DNA from 2 places in the Lentibacillus halophilus genome. Region 1 is predicted to be linked to the other one. Evidence: riboswitches for the same ligand, from Rfam matches in the RefSeq annotation. Region 1 holds a riboswitch; the other holds the start of a gene.
What was found. A riboswitch is a leader RNA that binds a small molecule or an ion and turns the genes downstream of it on or off. The one in region 1 is predicted to bind preQ1.
Positions count from the first base shown of each region.

Region 2: another riboswitch for preQ1. It lies ahead of queF (preQ(1) synthase); the one in region 1 lies ahead of ACZ5Q7_RS09035 (QueT transporter family protein).

Region 1 covers NZ_AP043750.1:1,839,526-1,847,339, forward strand. The annotation lists gene ACZ5Q7_RS09020 (LysM peptidoglycan-binding domain-containing protein) at 1-429, opposite strand, end outside; gene ACZ5Q7_RS09025 (hypothetical protein) at 683-1,555, shown strand; gene ACZ5Q7_RS09030 (Lin0512 family protein) at 1,815-2,174, opposite strand; PreQ1 riboswitch class I at 2,333-2,377, shown strand; gene ACZ5Q7_RS09035 (QueT transporter family protein) at 2,384-2,875, shown strand; gene asnB (asparagine synthase (glutamine-hydrolyzing)) at 3,013-4,923, shown strand; gene ACZ5Q7_RS09045 (gamma carbonic anhydrase) at 5,053-5,580, opposite strand; gene ACZ5Q7_RS09050 (tetraprenyl-beta-curcumene synthase family protein) at 5,725-6,849, shown strand; gene mnmM (tRNA 5-(aminomethyl)-2-thiouridylate-methyltransferase MnmM) at 6,902-7,471, opposite strand.
Region 2 covers NZ_AP043750.1:155,503-163,316, forward strand. The annotation lists gene purU (formyltetrahydrofolate deformylase) at 1-757, opposite strand, end outside; gene ACZ5Q7_RS00685 (AEC family transporter) at 1,073-1,999, shown strand; gene ACZ5Q7_RS00690 (2TM domain-containing protein) at 2,107-2,394, shown strand; gene ACZ5Q7_RS00695 (queuosine precursor transporter) at 2,861-3,487, opposite strand; gene queF (preQ(1) synthase) at 3,586-4,080, opposite strand; PreQ1 riboswitch class I at 4,146-4,192, opposite strand; gene ACZ5Q7_RS00705 (IS5 family transposase) at 4,496-6,001, shown strand; gene ACZ5Q7_RS00710 (L-lactate permease) at 6,017-7,798, opposite strand.

The DNA.
Region 1 (7,814 bases):
GCCAAGATTAGCTCTGATTATTTCTGAACGGTGAATGCCAAATCGTTGTTGAATTTGAAAGAGAGTATCCCCTTTCTCTACATTATAAATAAAGGCTGGGACATCAAGCTGCTGGCTGGAGATGATAACATCTGGGTTATTGATAGCAGGGTTCATTGCAGTCATTAATCCATAGGTAGTCGAAAAACGTATGGTAATATCAGTTAGTGTATCTCCGGGTGCTACCATGTAATACGTGTCGATATTGCCGGCAGTGGAGACAACTAATCGTTGACCGGGGAAGATTAATTCAGGAGCGGTGACTGGCGGATATAAATGATTTGCCTCAGCAATTGCTTGTGGGGAACTCGAAAAACGATTAGCTATTTCGTAAAGGGTATCGCCCGCTTGAACGGTGTAAATATAGTGCGTACCGACTGCAATACTCAATTGAATCAACTCCAATAGTGCAAAAGTCGTTATATGTTATGTTTTATAGCAGGCGGGTGTGTAGATTCTGTCAAAAGAAGCCTAGAAATAACTAGGATCAGCGAGCATTGCTCATACTTGCTCGCTCTATGGAACAACCTTTGTTAAGTGCTTTCCGAAAAAACTCTAACAATTGTAATTCACGAATCTGATTCATACAAATATAATACGGGAATGGTGTTATAAGTACGCTCATTAGGAGGGAAGAGAGCTTATGAAATGGGTTATCACAATTGCAATGACAGGAATTCTTGTACTTGGTTTAAGTGGCTGTGGAACACCGGAGAATGATCAGGGAAAGTCTGAGAACACGTCTGGCAATCAGGAACAGCAAACGGAAATGGACGGCCATAGCAACGATGGTTCTGACAAGGGTCAAAACAATCATGAGGCAGATGAGGGACAAACGAAAAACGGACAAAATCAGCCGGATAATAAAGCGGCTGAAAAACCGCCAGTTGAAACATTGAGTCATACCTTTCAACAATTATTGATTCAGGAAACGAACAAGAACGGCCGGGTCCAAACGTTCGATTCAAAATCAGAATTAATCAAGAAGCTAACAGACGTTACAACGAAAGAACTAGCCCAAATGTATGTCAACGAATACTACCATGAAAAAGACGGCAAATTGTATTTGGAGGCGCAAGATGCTCCCGTATGGATTAATACGAATCAGCCGTATCAGACAAAGAAGCTAAGTGATCAAACATATCAAGTTATTCAAGAAGCGGAAAGCGAACTTTACGGGGCTTACACTTTAACCGTAACATTCCAGCTTCAGGATGGACAATGGAAGATCAACAAACGAAATAGGACAAGGAAAGACGTGAATGACCAAGGGAATAATCATGCGAACAACGAACAGGAATTAACAAGAAAAGAGGCGCAAAAGTTGGTTCGTGATCATGCGGGGCTTACAAATAAACCAAATGTAAAAGTGGAATACGATCATATGGAAAATGATCGATACGTCATTCATGTCTATGATGTCGTGGACCATGAACAAGATAGTGCTTCTCATACAGCGACTCGAAACTGGTATTATGTAGAACCAAAAACAGGCGGGATCCAATCAATGTTCTGATAAAGTGAAACGTTATTCAATTGGGCCCTTCTGCCCGCTGAATGGCAGTTTAACGAAGGATAAATGCTGGTAGTAAGGTTAGTCTCAGCATAGGACTCACCAATTACTTCCTATTGTGTCATAACAGCGTTTTATATCCTCCCCGCCGACGTTATCAAAATACACATCATCCCCATTAGGGCAGGCACGCTTCAAGTTACGTTTGATATCGTTTGTTGTCTGGTAATTGATGCCATCATGGGGAGTTATGTGTTCGTTGTTAGTAACCTACTTCCACCACCGCGTTGACAATATACATAAGGTCGTTTGTGTCTTGTTGGTCCTCCAAATAAATGCCACTCGTCGTGGCCATACCTCCGTTCATTACTTCCACAGTGACTGTCCCATATGGAATAAGTGCCTTGATATTCTCTTCGTTCAACTGATCATGATCTTCCGGAATAGCCAGCTTCACATATACGTGCATATTATTCAAGCTATTGTCCGGCAACATGGTTCGCACGCCGGGCATGGAATTATAGTGGATAGCGTTGGTCACAGCCCGTTCCGACGCCACGTTGACATCCTGACCGTGCACGTCAATACCCATTCCCGTTTCAATGAATAGAATGTTTTCCATAACATTTTCCTCCTTCTAGTAAATGTCTAATTTCCTCCAATTTCATTGTATCCTTTCTCGATCGTTGTTCAAACTGATATGGATTAATATTGGTGTAGTAATCGTCTTGCACATTCCTTTTTTTCGGGTATAATAGAATCGTTTGGAACGAGTATCTCCAAACCGTGGTTCGAAACCATCCCACGATAAAAAACTAAGGAGTGATATAATTGAATATCAAAACGTTAACCGCCAATGCACTGGTGGCAGCTACTTATGTCGTTGTGTCATTGGCCATCGCACCGATTGCCTTCTCGAACATTCAGTTTCGCATCCCTGAAGTGTTCAACCACCTCGTTGTCTTCAATAAAAAATATTTTTTCGGCATCGTATTGGGTGTCCTCTTGACGAATTTATTTTCGCCGACTGGTGTGTACGATTTAACATTTGGCGTTGCTCACTCGGCGCTATCGCTAGGAATCATCATACTTTTGGCTAAATTTATTAAACATAAGTTGACATTGCTCGTCATCAACACGATCGTATTTACATTCAATATGTTTATCATTGCGTTTGAACTCTATCTTGCAGCTGGTTTGCCATTTCTGTTGACATGGCTGTTGACTGCTATGGGGGAATTCGGAATTATGGCTATCGGGATCCCAATAATGTATGCTCTAAATAGAAAATTGAATTTTAATGATATGATGGAAAAACGTTAATTCAGTATCAACAATCTTCACCATTGTCGTTGGTGTGCGTCTGTCGTGCAACACGATAGTCAAGCGTTTTTTGTCGTTATAGGTCGTTGGTTTTTGATATAATAAACAAGCAACATGATAGAAAGTGAGGCAAGAAAATGTGTGGTTTTATTGGTTTGATACGCAATGACCCTGCGGTACCCAATGAGGAAGAGAAAAAATCGTTTAAACAGCAGAATAACGTAATGACACATAGAGGCCCTGACGATGAAGGGTATTATCATGATGCTTACGTTTCGTTTGGGTTCCGGCGATTAAGCATTATCGATCCTGACAGCGGTCAGCAGCCTTTAAGCTATGATGATGATACCATCTTAATCGTCTTCAATGGTGAAATCTATAATTATGTTGAACTTCGTCGTGATTTGACTGCAGAAGGTTATACGTTTACTACGGAGTCGGACACAGAAGTTATTGCAGCTTTGTTCAAAAAATATAAAGAAAAGGCATTTGCCCATTTGCGCGGCATGTTTTCCATTCTTATTTGGGACAAAGAACAGGAAACACTGTACGGCGCACGTGATCCATTTGGCATTAAACCGTTATTTTATCGGGAAACGGACGAGGAAATGGTTTTCGCTTCTGAGAAGAAAAGCATTCTCTCCATGTATGAACATGACGATGTCAACCTGGAGGCATTGCAGCATTATTTGAGTTTCCAATTTGTACCGGAGCCAATGACCATGACAACGAGCATTCAAAAAATGGAACCCGGACATTACTTTATAAAACGGCCGTCTGAAAAGATGACGCAGCATCGCTATTGGCAGGCGTCATTCTCCCCGGTATTGATGGACAAGCAGGATTGGATAAAACGTATCCGGGATGTCATGTCTGATTCGGTTAAGATGCATATGCGCAGCGATGTTCCGGTCGGATCGTTTCTATCCGGCGGTATTGATTCAACGATTATTGCCGCCATAGCAAAAGAAATAAATCCGGACATCAAGACATTTTCCGTTGGCTTTGAACGCGAAGGCTATTCCGAAGTTGATGTTGCTAAAGAAACAGCAGACAAACTCGGAGTGGAAAACATAGCTTATCGAATCACCCCGGAGGAATATGTGGCCAATCTCCCGAAAATCATGTGGCATATGGATGACCCGCTTGCTGATCCAGCTTGTGTGCCGCTATACTTTGTGGCACGCGAGGCACGGAAGCATGTCGCCGTCGTTTTGTCCGGTGAGGGCGCTGATGAACTGTTCGGCGGTTACAATATTTATCGTGAACCCGAATCATTGAAACTGTTTGACTCTATCCCGGCTCCCGCTAAACACCTGCTGCGCCGAGTCGCTGATGTCATGCCGGAAGGGGTACGCGGCAAAAGCTTCCTCCAGCGGGGAACCACCCCATTGCGGGATCGCTACATCGGCAATGCTAAAATGTTTGAAGATGATGAAAAGCAAACGTTCCTGAAGTCATTCCGGGATGACTTATCCTATCGGAAAATAACGGAGCCATTATATGATCAGATGAGCGATGGTCCGCTCATTAATCAAATGCAGTATATTGACATTCATACGTGGATGCGCGGGGATATTTTGTTAAAAGCGGATCGGACGACGATGGCTCATTCTCTGGAGCTTCGTGTACCTTTTTTGGATAAAGAGGTATTCCGAGTGGCAAGTCAACTGCCACCTCAATTAAAAACAGCCAATGGCACGACGAAAAGCATATTGCGTGAAGCGTCACGCGGTATAATACCAGATCATGTGCTCGATCGGAAAAAGCTTGGGTTTCCTGTTCCTATCCGCCATTGGTTAAAGAATGAATTGTATGATTGGGCAAAACAGTTGATTCATGACAGTTCCACAGATCATTTGCTGCATAAATCATACATCCTTGAACTGCTTGACGCTCATTGTCAAGACAAGGGGGATTACAGCCGCAAAATTTGGACAGTTCTCATGTTTATGTTATGGCATCAGATTTTTGTGGAGAATAAATATGATTTGAACGCATTGTCCCTGAGTGAACAAGATGTTGGAACTGTCGAAAAGACCGGATGAAATAATGTATATTAAAAACAGGCGGTTACGTTCGCTAACGATCGTAGCCGCCTGATTTATGTTCAATGAACTATTGATGAAAGATAAAAAACCGATAATTGACGTTTTACGTTATAAGAAGCTGTATGGTTAAAACGATTGGCCGGTATTGGTGTGATGTTTATAATACCGCCCTTTGTCAACATAGGATTTTCCAACGCGCGCCATTTCGTCATAGTCTTCTTTGGTCAATGCGCGAACAACCTTGGCTGGTCGTCCTAATGCAAGCGAATAGGGAGGTATGGTTTTGCCAGGTGGAACGAGACTTCCCGCACCGATAAAGGCATATTCTCCGATTTCGGCATCGTCCAGAATAAGGGACCCCATGCCAATCAGGGCATTGTTCCTGACTGTGCATGCATGCAGTGTGACTTGGTGGCCGATCGTTACATCATCCTCAATCGTTATCGGCAAGTCAGGGCTTTGATGGAGCAGCGACAGATCCTGGATATTAACTCTGGAACCGATTCTTGTCGGTGCCACATCGCCACGGATAACGGTTTTGAACCAGACACTGGAATCTTCCTGAATAGTAACGTCTCCGATTACGTCGGCATCGTGTGCAATGAAAACAGATGGATGAATCGTGGGTTCGGTTTGCTTAAAGTGGTCTATCATTTGAATCCGCCTCCAAAATATGGTGATATTAGTAGTATAGTGTTTGTGAAAGAAGGAGACAAACCGGATGTTTTAACAAATGCCAAAGTCCCTTGTCACTGAAGAAGGGGCTGAACTGTTGTCGAAGCTATTGGAGGGAATGGGTTGGGTTACAGCGTACCGAGAACACCTATGACATTAATGACTGCGGTGTATAGATACATCTTCCCAGCAGTCCGTCACGAATTAACACATTGGCAAACGCGTGCGGAACAAATACCGGATAATGAATTGCGGGATCAGGCCCTGGCAAGCATGGGTTCAAAGCGGTTTCATTGTATGGGTGGAGCTGTTTATGCTTTACTTGCCGGCTATCGATGGCATGAGGCGGTGCGTTTCATCGTTGCCTATCAGACGATAAGTGATTATTTGGATAATCTGTGTGATCGGAGCACGTCGATGGATCCGGACGATTTCCGGCAACTGCATCAAGCCATGACCGATGCATTGACTCAAGATAATCCCATTAAAAATTACTATGCATTTCATGATGAGCAGGATGATGGCGAATACTTGGCCGATTTAGTCCGGGAGTGTCAAAAAACGATGCGGAACATGGCCAACTACGGTATTATCCAGGAACACTTATCCGAATTGGAACATCTATACAGTGATTTGCAAGTCCATAAACATGTCAGGATGGATGAGCGAATCAGCCGGTTAACGGCCTGGTTCCATAACCACGAAGGCCCATCCTATTCGTTATACTGGCATGAGTTTGCGGCTGCTGCCGGTTCAACCCTGGGTGTATTCTGTCTCGTTTCCTATACCATGTGCGGCCGAATGAACGAAAACATGGCCACACGTATCATGGAAAGTTATTTCCCTTATATGCAAGGGTTGCATATTCTCTTAGATTATTATATTGACCAAAAGGAAGATACGCTTGAAGGTGATTTGAATTTCTGCCGTTATTATGAAAGCGTTGATCAGATGAAAGAACGATTCTGCTATTTTATCAGGCAGGCAGATCGTTATGTTCAACAGCTGATGGATAGACCCTTCCATAAAATGGTATATCAAGGCCTTATTGGGCTATATCTGGGCGACCCGAAAGTGAACAACCTAAACAACGGTAGGGATATGAAAACACTATTGTTTCGCGAAAGTGGCCATTCTTCATCCTTTTTTCACTGGAATGCGAAAGCTTATCATTGGTTCTGTAAAACAAAGGCCCGTTTTCCGGTAGGCCAAAAGGCAGCGAACCGGAAAAGCAGCAGGGAAAATTAATCGTTTATTCCGCATATAACGAACAGCAATCGTTTGTTATGGGCGTTTTCCTTTAATGTCTTTTTTGAATGGCCAGTATGAAGGGAGGCTCGTTTTTCTGATTGATAAAACCATAATATAAAACATGGTAGTATGTTTGATCGAGCAGACTTACATAATGCAGAAGGTGCTCTTTTTCCTGGTCCCCGCCTTTATGACCGTGATAAATAACAAGTACGATGAGTCCGTTTTGCTTTAAGTGGGACAGAATACCTTCCATCGCCAGAATCGTTGTTTCACTATTCGTAATAACGGTTTTGTCACTTCCGGGAAGATAACCAAGATTAAAAATAGCTCCGCCGAGACGGGTGAGACGGTCAACCGGAATGTGGTGGATAAAGTTGCTATGACTGTCGTGAATAATGGTTGCGTTAGTCAATTGTTCCCGAGCAAGGCGATCCCTGGTATGAATGATGGCCTGCTCCTGAATGTCGAAACCGTAAACATGTCCGTTAGTGCCGACAGTCTTGCTAAGAAAAACGGTGTCGTTGCCATTGCCGCATGTGGCATCGATAACGGTATCTCCCCCGGTAATCGATTCACTCAGCAAATGATGTGCATACTTGAGAATTCCCTTTATCATGAATGTTTGTACTCCTTTATGTAACGTGCTATGATTAGTTTAGCATGAAATAGAAACAATGGAAACGTTACACACTCGATAACATTTGACAAAGATTGGTGCATTAGCTAGAATGCGTTATACATAGCTGACCGTTGAAGAAAAGGAGCCGTAATGAATCGTTCCGGGTAAAGCAAGGCAGTAGCTAGTGTTATCTGTCCCCTGGGGGTTTGTGAACGCACCTTTAAGCTGCACGGACGAATCATCCATCAGTCGTCTTGTGCCGTCCATCTGCGTTAAGGAATAAGTGAACGCCAGTGCTGCGTTAATTTGGGTGGTACCGCGGGAGAAGCTTCTCGTCCCT
Region 2 (7,814 bases), 1.3 Mb from region 1:
CAACATGATCGCGGTGGTCGACTCGCTCGATATCCTGCTCAATGATCGGACCTTCATCCAATTCATTTGTGACGTAATGCGAGGTGGCACCGATCAATTTCACACCGCGCTCATAGGCTCGTTCGTAGGGCTTGGCACCGACAAATGCCGGCAAAAACGAATGGTGGATATTAATAATCCGATCTTGAAAACGCGCGACAAAATCCGGTGTCAAAATTTGCATGTAACGTGCTAAAACAAGCACATCGACATCGTATTCCTCCATCAGCCGGATTTGCTCTGCTTCCGCTTGTTGCCGGATATCCTTGTTTGCCGGAATATGGTGAAATGGAATGCCCATTGATTCGACTAGCTCGCGGGCATCGTCATGATTACTGATAACACAAGTGATATCCGTTTCCAAATCCCCGCTCTGCCATTCCCAAAGCAGCTCAAGCAAACAATGCGAATCTTTGGAAACGAAAATGGCTGTTCGTTTCGTTTCCCAGTGATAAGCGAAACGGTATTCCATGGAAAATCGCTCGGCTAATTGGATGAAGTCAGATTCTAGGGCCGATCGTTTGTCATCAAGATCCGCGCAATAAAATTCAATCCGCATAAAAAATGTTCCATGTTCAGGATCGCTCGAGTATTGATTGGATTCGATGATATTCGCACCGTGCTCCAGCAAAAATGTTGAAATAGCTGATACAATACCCGGACCGTCCGGGCATTGAACGAGAAGTCGGCAACGGTTGTCTTTAGAATATGTTGTCATGTCGATGTCTCCCTTATCTTTCTTTCATTTCGAATTGATGCCTACTATTTTACCAATTTCCGTCTAAAAAGTTAATAACGAATGACGTATAATAAAACATATCACTCATTTAAAATACCGTGACATATGGACGCATGGATTGTTTAGGTCAATCTCCTTCCGCTTTGACCCCGAGCGAAGTGGCCTTCTAAAAGCACACAACAGGCGCTTTTGTACGCTAACAGCTGTTTTTTGGATTTTTTAAATTGTTTTTGTTATTTTGAAATAGATTAGCATGTTCATAAACGGTACCAACGACGAAAGGAAGCCAGCAACATGTCGGAACTATTCACTATTTTATTGGATATTCTTATCCCCATTTTTATCGTCATGGGCATTGGGTATTTCATGCAGAAAAAATTTCGTTTGGACCTGCAAACCCTTGCCAAATTGAACATTTATTTTCTGGTTCCGGGATTCATATTTGTCAAACTGTACAACACTGAATTCTCGCCAACGATTTTTTTGCTAGTTGTTCTATTTTTCTTATTATATATCACCACATTATTCATTATATCCAAAGTAGCGATTAAAATGCAGCGATTGAATCGTGGAAAAGGGATAACGTTTTCCAATAGCATTATCTTTTTTAATTCCGGAAATTATGGCGTCCCTGTCAATGATCTCGTGTTTAGAGGCGATCCATTTGCCATGTCCATTCAAGTTATCATTCTGACTATGCAAAACATTCTGACGTTTACATACGGCATTTTTATATTGCAATCGGTTAACGTCGGCAAACTGCGCGCATTGCTCGGTTATTTCAGAATGCCGGTTTTATACGCAATGGCCGCCGGTATTTTTATGAACATCACCAACCTGTCCGTCCCCGATGTTATTTGGGAGCCGGCCACCTATATTTCCGATGCTATGATTGCCATGGCGCTTATTATGTTGGGGGCTCAAGTCGCCCAAATCGAATGGACATCGATATTATCGCCCGTTTATGTCAGTTTGCTGATCCGGCTTCTGATCGGTCCCGCCATCGCTCTTTTGATCATTTATATATTGGGGATCGATGGCACAGCAGCACAGGCCCTTTTCATTGCCTCGGCCATGCCGACATCGGTAAACAGTTCGGTTATTGCGCAAGAATATCAAAATCACCCTTATATGGCAGCACAAATGGTGTTGTTTTCAACCCTGTCCAGCGCTGTAACCGTTACAGGGGTCATTTACCTGTCCAGGCTCCTATTTGCCTAATCCGTTTCAGGTCATGTGAGAAGCCATGCGTGTTACCATGGGACCATCGCATGAAAACGCGTCACAATGAAAGCAATTCTCTACCATTACGAAAAGGAGCAAATTTCATGGATCATCAATCCCAAGCTTATATGAAAGCGAAAGAAAAGGTTGAGCGTTTAAAAGACTTTTACAGTCACCTTATTGTGTATGGGCTCGTTAATACTCTGCTTTTCGTTATTAACATGGTCACCAACCCGGATTATTGGTGGTTTCTTTATGCGCTCGGTGGCTGGGGAATCGGTATCATCATACACGGATTATCCATAAAGGACAATCATTTTTTGGGAGCCAAGTGGGAGGAAAAGAAAATCAAAGAATACATGGAAAAGGATCGAGATAATGATTCCCAATAACAGATGGATCTGTTTATGTACCGGAAAGAACAACCGCAGCGCTTATCAGACCTGGCATCCGTTTCGTGGTCGGTTGATCAGCGCCTCTGCCCCTTTATTCCTCGCAAAGATCAGACATGTGTCCCAACGTAATGTTGCCCCCTAAAAGCACACGACAGATGTGTTTTCCGTGAAATCCCAGTTCATGCGTCGTGGCAGCAGCGACGGTAACAGCAGCGGAGGGTTCGATCCGCTGTTCCAACCGTTCCGTGACAAACAACAAGGCGCGTTTAATAGAAGCAGCACAATCTCATCCACATACGTTTGCATGACCGGAAATGTCTGATCGCCCGGCTGTGATGCCCGAAGCCCATCCGCGATCGTATCGACGCAGTCAATCCGTAACAGTACCTTTTCAACAATTATCGCTATGCTAAACAACGATCAAATTCTGAATGAAATCTTCTAGAAATATCCCCGGCACACGTTATGCGCCGGGGATATTGACGTTCATTCTACTTTTTTGAGCCCATGTTACAAGCATATATACAACAGGGGTGTCCAACAATGCAATCAGCAGTTTGACCACATATTGCGAGACGAGCATGCCCATCAGCACACTGAATGGAACCGTCCCCCAGAACGCGACTGTAATAAAAATGGCGGTGTCAGCAAGTTGACTCGTCATCGTGGACACGTTGTTACGGATCCATAATTTGGAATCGCCGTGCCGGGCTTTCAAATAATGAAAAATACTAACATCAAGATTTTGACTAACCGCATAAGACATCAGACTGGCGACCATCACCCGGAAACTGCCGCCCAGAACCGCTGCAAATTCCGTCTGAAGACCAAAATCCGGAGCTGCCGGCAATTGAATGACAATAAAAATGAAAACCAGTGCAACCACCTGTGTTAAAAAGCCTGCCAGCACTGTCTTCCGCGCAGCATCCTTTCCGTATACCTCACTGATGACATCTGTAATAATATACGTGACAACATAGACGACCAGCGTACCGGGCAACACGACACTACCGATGCTGAACAATTTGACGCCCAACACATTCGACAACAAAAACAAGCCAATAAATAATGCATTTAAGTAAACAAACATGGTCTATCCTCTCCCTATGATTGGAAAAACGGCCCAATAACCGTTTTGAAATAGTCGACGGATTAACATGGAAGGAGAGGATCTCGCTCATCCCTCTTTCAGCGATTATCAACCTTTTCCGGATACAGATCATGATTCATCAAACGGTGTTCTGCCATTTGCTCAAACCGGGTATCCGGCTTGCCATAATTGCAATATGGATCAATGGAGATGCCCCCGCGCGGTGTAAATTTTCCCCACACCTCGATGTAGCGTGGATCAAGCAGATCAATCAAATCGTTCATGATAATATTAATACAATCCTCATGAAAGTCTCCATGATTCCGGAAACTGAACAAATACAACTTCAATGATTTGCTTTCAACAATTTTCTTATCTGCTATATAGCTGATATACACCGTCGCAAAATCCGGTTGCCCGGTTTGCGGACAAAGTGTTGTAAATTCAGGACAATTGAATTTGATGAAATAATCCCTGTCAGGATGCTCGTTGTCTATTGCTTCAAGCACATCCGGTGTGTAATCAAATGCATAAGTTGTTCCTTGATTTCCCAATTGCGACAAGCCCTGTAAACGATCATTGTGTTCAGTCATATCAAAACCTCCTCTCATTAAAAAAACCACGGCCCTAAGGCACATGGTTTTAAACGTCTCATCATCTGTCCTTAGTTTTTTATAGAGGGTTGAAGCTAAGAACCTCTCCCGTTATCGGAACGGACTATCCATTTATCCATCTATTATTAGTTAGTATATGCCAAAGATGCGGTTATGTCAAAGCTTGTGAGTGAGTCACTTTTTGGCAAGAGACACCAGTGGAAGGGTTGTAAGCATTCCGTCAATCCATTTTTTGTTCGATAGGTGTTTTTGGATACTTCTATTTGTTTAATTAGGGGCTGCTGAATAAATAAAAATGACTGATTGGACAGGAACTTTGCGTCTTTTTGTCGAAATAAGTTGCAAGGGATAGAGACAAATTCAACGAAAAAACCTTGCACCTGGAGGCCTGACAATGTACGAACATAATGAACGTCAAATGATCATGCCGGATGAATTTTTCCTCCCTTTTGGGGGTCGTTTGAACCCTAATAACCGCTGGGCTGTTATGGCCAATCTGATTCCATGGTCAAAACTTGAAGATGAGTACGTTCAACTCCTGAATGATTCAACAAGAGGAAACAAAGCCTATTCGGTCCGGACGGCGCTTGGCGCATTAATCATAAAAGAGCGTCTTGGACTGAGTGACCGGGAAACTGTGGAACAGATTACGGAGAATCCGTATCTTCAGTATTTTATCGGGCTTTCATCTTTTCAGGAAGAAGCGCCTTTTCATGCCTCGACCATGACGTATTTCCGTAAACGCCTGGATGCTTCCATCGTCAACCAAGTCAATGAATGGATAGTGGAAGAACAAACAAAGCGTGACCAGGACGATGATGATGATTCAGATAATGACCATAAAGGAACCGGCGGTTCACATGGTGACAAGTCCAATCAGGGAACGGCTGATAGCTTACCTAATCAGGGAAAGCTGATGATGGATGCCACTTGTGCCCCAGCCGATATCGCCTATCCAACGGATTTGAATTTGTTAAATCAGGCACGGGAAAAGCTTGAAGCCATGATCGATACGCTGCATGAACCTTTGAAAGGTGAGCGACGGAAACCACGTACCTATCGAAAGAAAGCCCGCAAGGCTTATCTGGCAATTTCCAAGCAAAAGCAACCGGGACGCAAAAACGTTCGACAAGCCGTTGGCAAGCAGCTAAACTACGTTCAGAGAAACTTAAAACACATCTCGTTCCTCGTGCAACAGGTAGGACTGTCACCTTTGGACAAGCGTCAGTATGGGGAATTATTGGTCATACAGGAACTAACCCGTCAACAGCAGCACATGTATGACCATAAAAAGCATCAAATCGACCATCGCATCGTCAGTATCCACCAGCCTCATGTACGTCCGATTGTACGTGGTAAAACAGATGCCAATGTTGAGTTCGGGGCCAAAATCTCCGTAAGCATGATCAATGGTTATACCACGCTGGATAAACTGTCATGGGACGCCTATCATGAAGGAGTCTATCTTCAGGACTCCATTGAGGCCTATTGTAGGCGCCATGGTACTTATCCGGAGGCGGTCCTGGCTGACCAGATTTACCGGACAAGGGGAAACCGACGCTACTGCAAGGAGCGCGGCATCCGGCTGAGCGGACCAAAACTCGGCCGCCCTTCCAAAAATGCTCAGGAGAACCGGCTTCAAAAACAAATTGAATATCAGGATGCCGCAGAACGAAATGCGATAGAAGGCAAGTTTGGCGAGGGCAAGCGTTCGTATGGACTTGGCCTTATTTCAGCATGTCTTCGGGTGACCAGTGAAACGGTCATTTCCATCCAGTTCCTGGTTATGAATCTTGAAAAGATCCTCCGGGATACTTTTTTATACGTTTTATATTTAATGGTCGAGAACCTTTTTTCGGTCCGAGATCGAAAGCCCCTATTATTCTTAGGTAAGATATAAATCATTCAGCAACCCCTAATTATTCATCTTCCTTTGTTTGTTATCCATTGGTGTCCATTTATTTCTATTATTCATCCATATAGCTACTATAACGGCTGCGTAAATAGCTATAACGACAAACGTTCCGATATTTAACCCAATTCCCATTAAGATAACAAAACCAATAGCACCTGTCAGAAGAATATAATAAAAACCAGGCAAAATAACTTTCCTGATAATCTCTCCTTCTCGTCCAACCAGACCGACGGCGGCTGCCGCTGTAATCACGTTATGAACACTGAACATGTTTCCAGCACCGGCACCAATCGCTTGAAGGGCTAACACCCATGACGGCTGTAACTGTGAACTGACAGCCATGTTTAATTGGAAATGACTAAACATAAGGTTACTGAACACATTACTTCCGGCAAGAAAGGCCCCTAATGCACCAACAACTGGAGCTATAAATGCCCACATATTACCTGATAGTATCGTTAATCCACTCGCCAACGTTTCAGGCATACTTTCAAATCCTGCAGCACCGCCGTCACTGTGAAGAAAGACCTGAACCATTGGAACGGCAAATATCAATGCTGCACCTGCTGACCCAATGGTTTTCACGGATTCTTTCAATGCGCTTTTAAATGACGTCCATTCCATATCATGCATCCAATAAGTCAAAATTGAGACGATTAAAAAGATGAATCCGGGAGACGTCAGTAATCCAAAATCAGTACCGAGTTCGCTCCCGAAAATGTGGTTAACGGCAATATCCGTTTTTCCCAACCAAGAAGAAATGGGCAAAAAGGGAGCATTGACAATAAAAAGCAAAGCAGCTGTGATAATATAAGGAAGCCATGATCGGAATGCTGAAAAAGAGGCTATCTTTTCACTCTCGATTTCAAGAATGCCACTCCATTCTTCTTTCCATTCAGACTTATCTTTAAATCGCCATACCGTATCTTTAGGCATAAACCAACCTTTTTTCGCGGCTATGACTGCAATGACAATTCCTATGAGCCCACCGAGCAAGGAAGGAAATTCAGGGCCTAAAAATACGCCTGATAAGACATATGGTACTGTTAAACTAAGTCCTCCAAAAAGAGCAAATTTCCACGCTTTAAAACCTTCTCTAACGGATTGGCCAAAGAATCCAGTAAGAAGGACGACCATAAACAGAGGTATAAGGGTGCCCACAATACCGTGAACCAACGCAATCTTTCCGGTCATTTCCAAAAGAAATGGACCCCACGTATCTACTTGAAGCGCAGAATTGACATCGGCGAGTTTGCCGTCTCCAAGACCCGAACTGAGACCTATGGAAATGGGCGCACCAGCTGCACCGAAAGTCACAGATGTACTTTGAAAAATCATAACCATAAGAGCTGAAGCCATGGCCGGAAAACCAAGCCCGACCAACATTGAACCAATCACAGCTCCTGTCGACCCGTAACCGGCAGCGCCTTCCAAAAACGCTCCGAAAATCCATAGAATAAGTATGACTTGTATACGCCGATCGTCTGTCACACCGGAAATACTATTTCGAATGACACCCAATCCACCGCTCTCTTTTAGCATGTTCAACAGAAGCAAGGCACCAAACACAATATACAAAATACTGAATGCGGTTTCAAAACCAATGAAACTGGCACCAGCGATTTTGTTTGCAGGTACTTCCCATACAGTTGTTGCCAAAACTAAGACGGATGCAAATGCCAAGATCATCGATGTTCTTGCTGTCCACCGTAATATGATGAGGAAGAAAAAGAGAATCAATAATGGGACGATTCCTAGAAAAACAAGCAACCCCAAACTCATTGCTTTCACCCTCCTT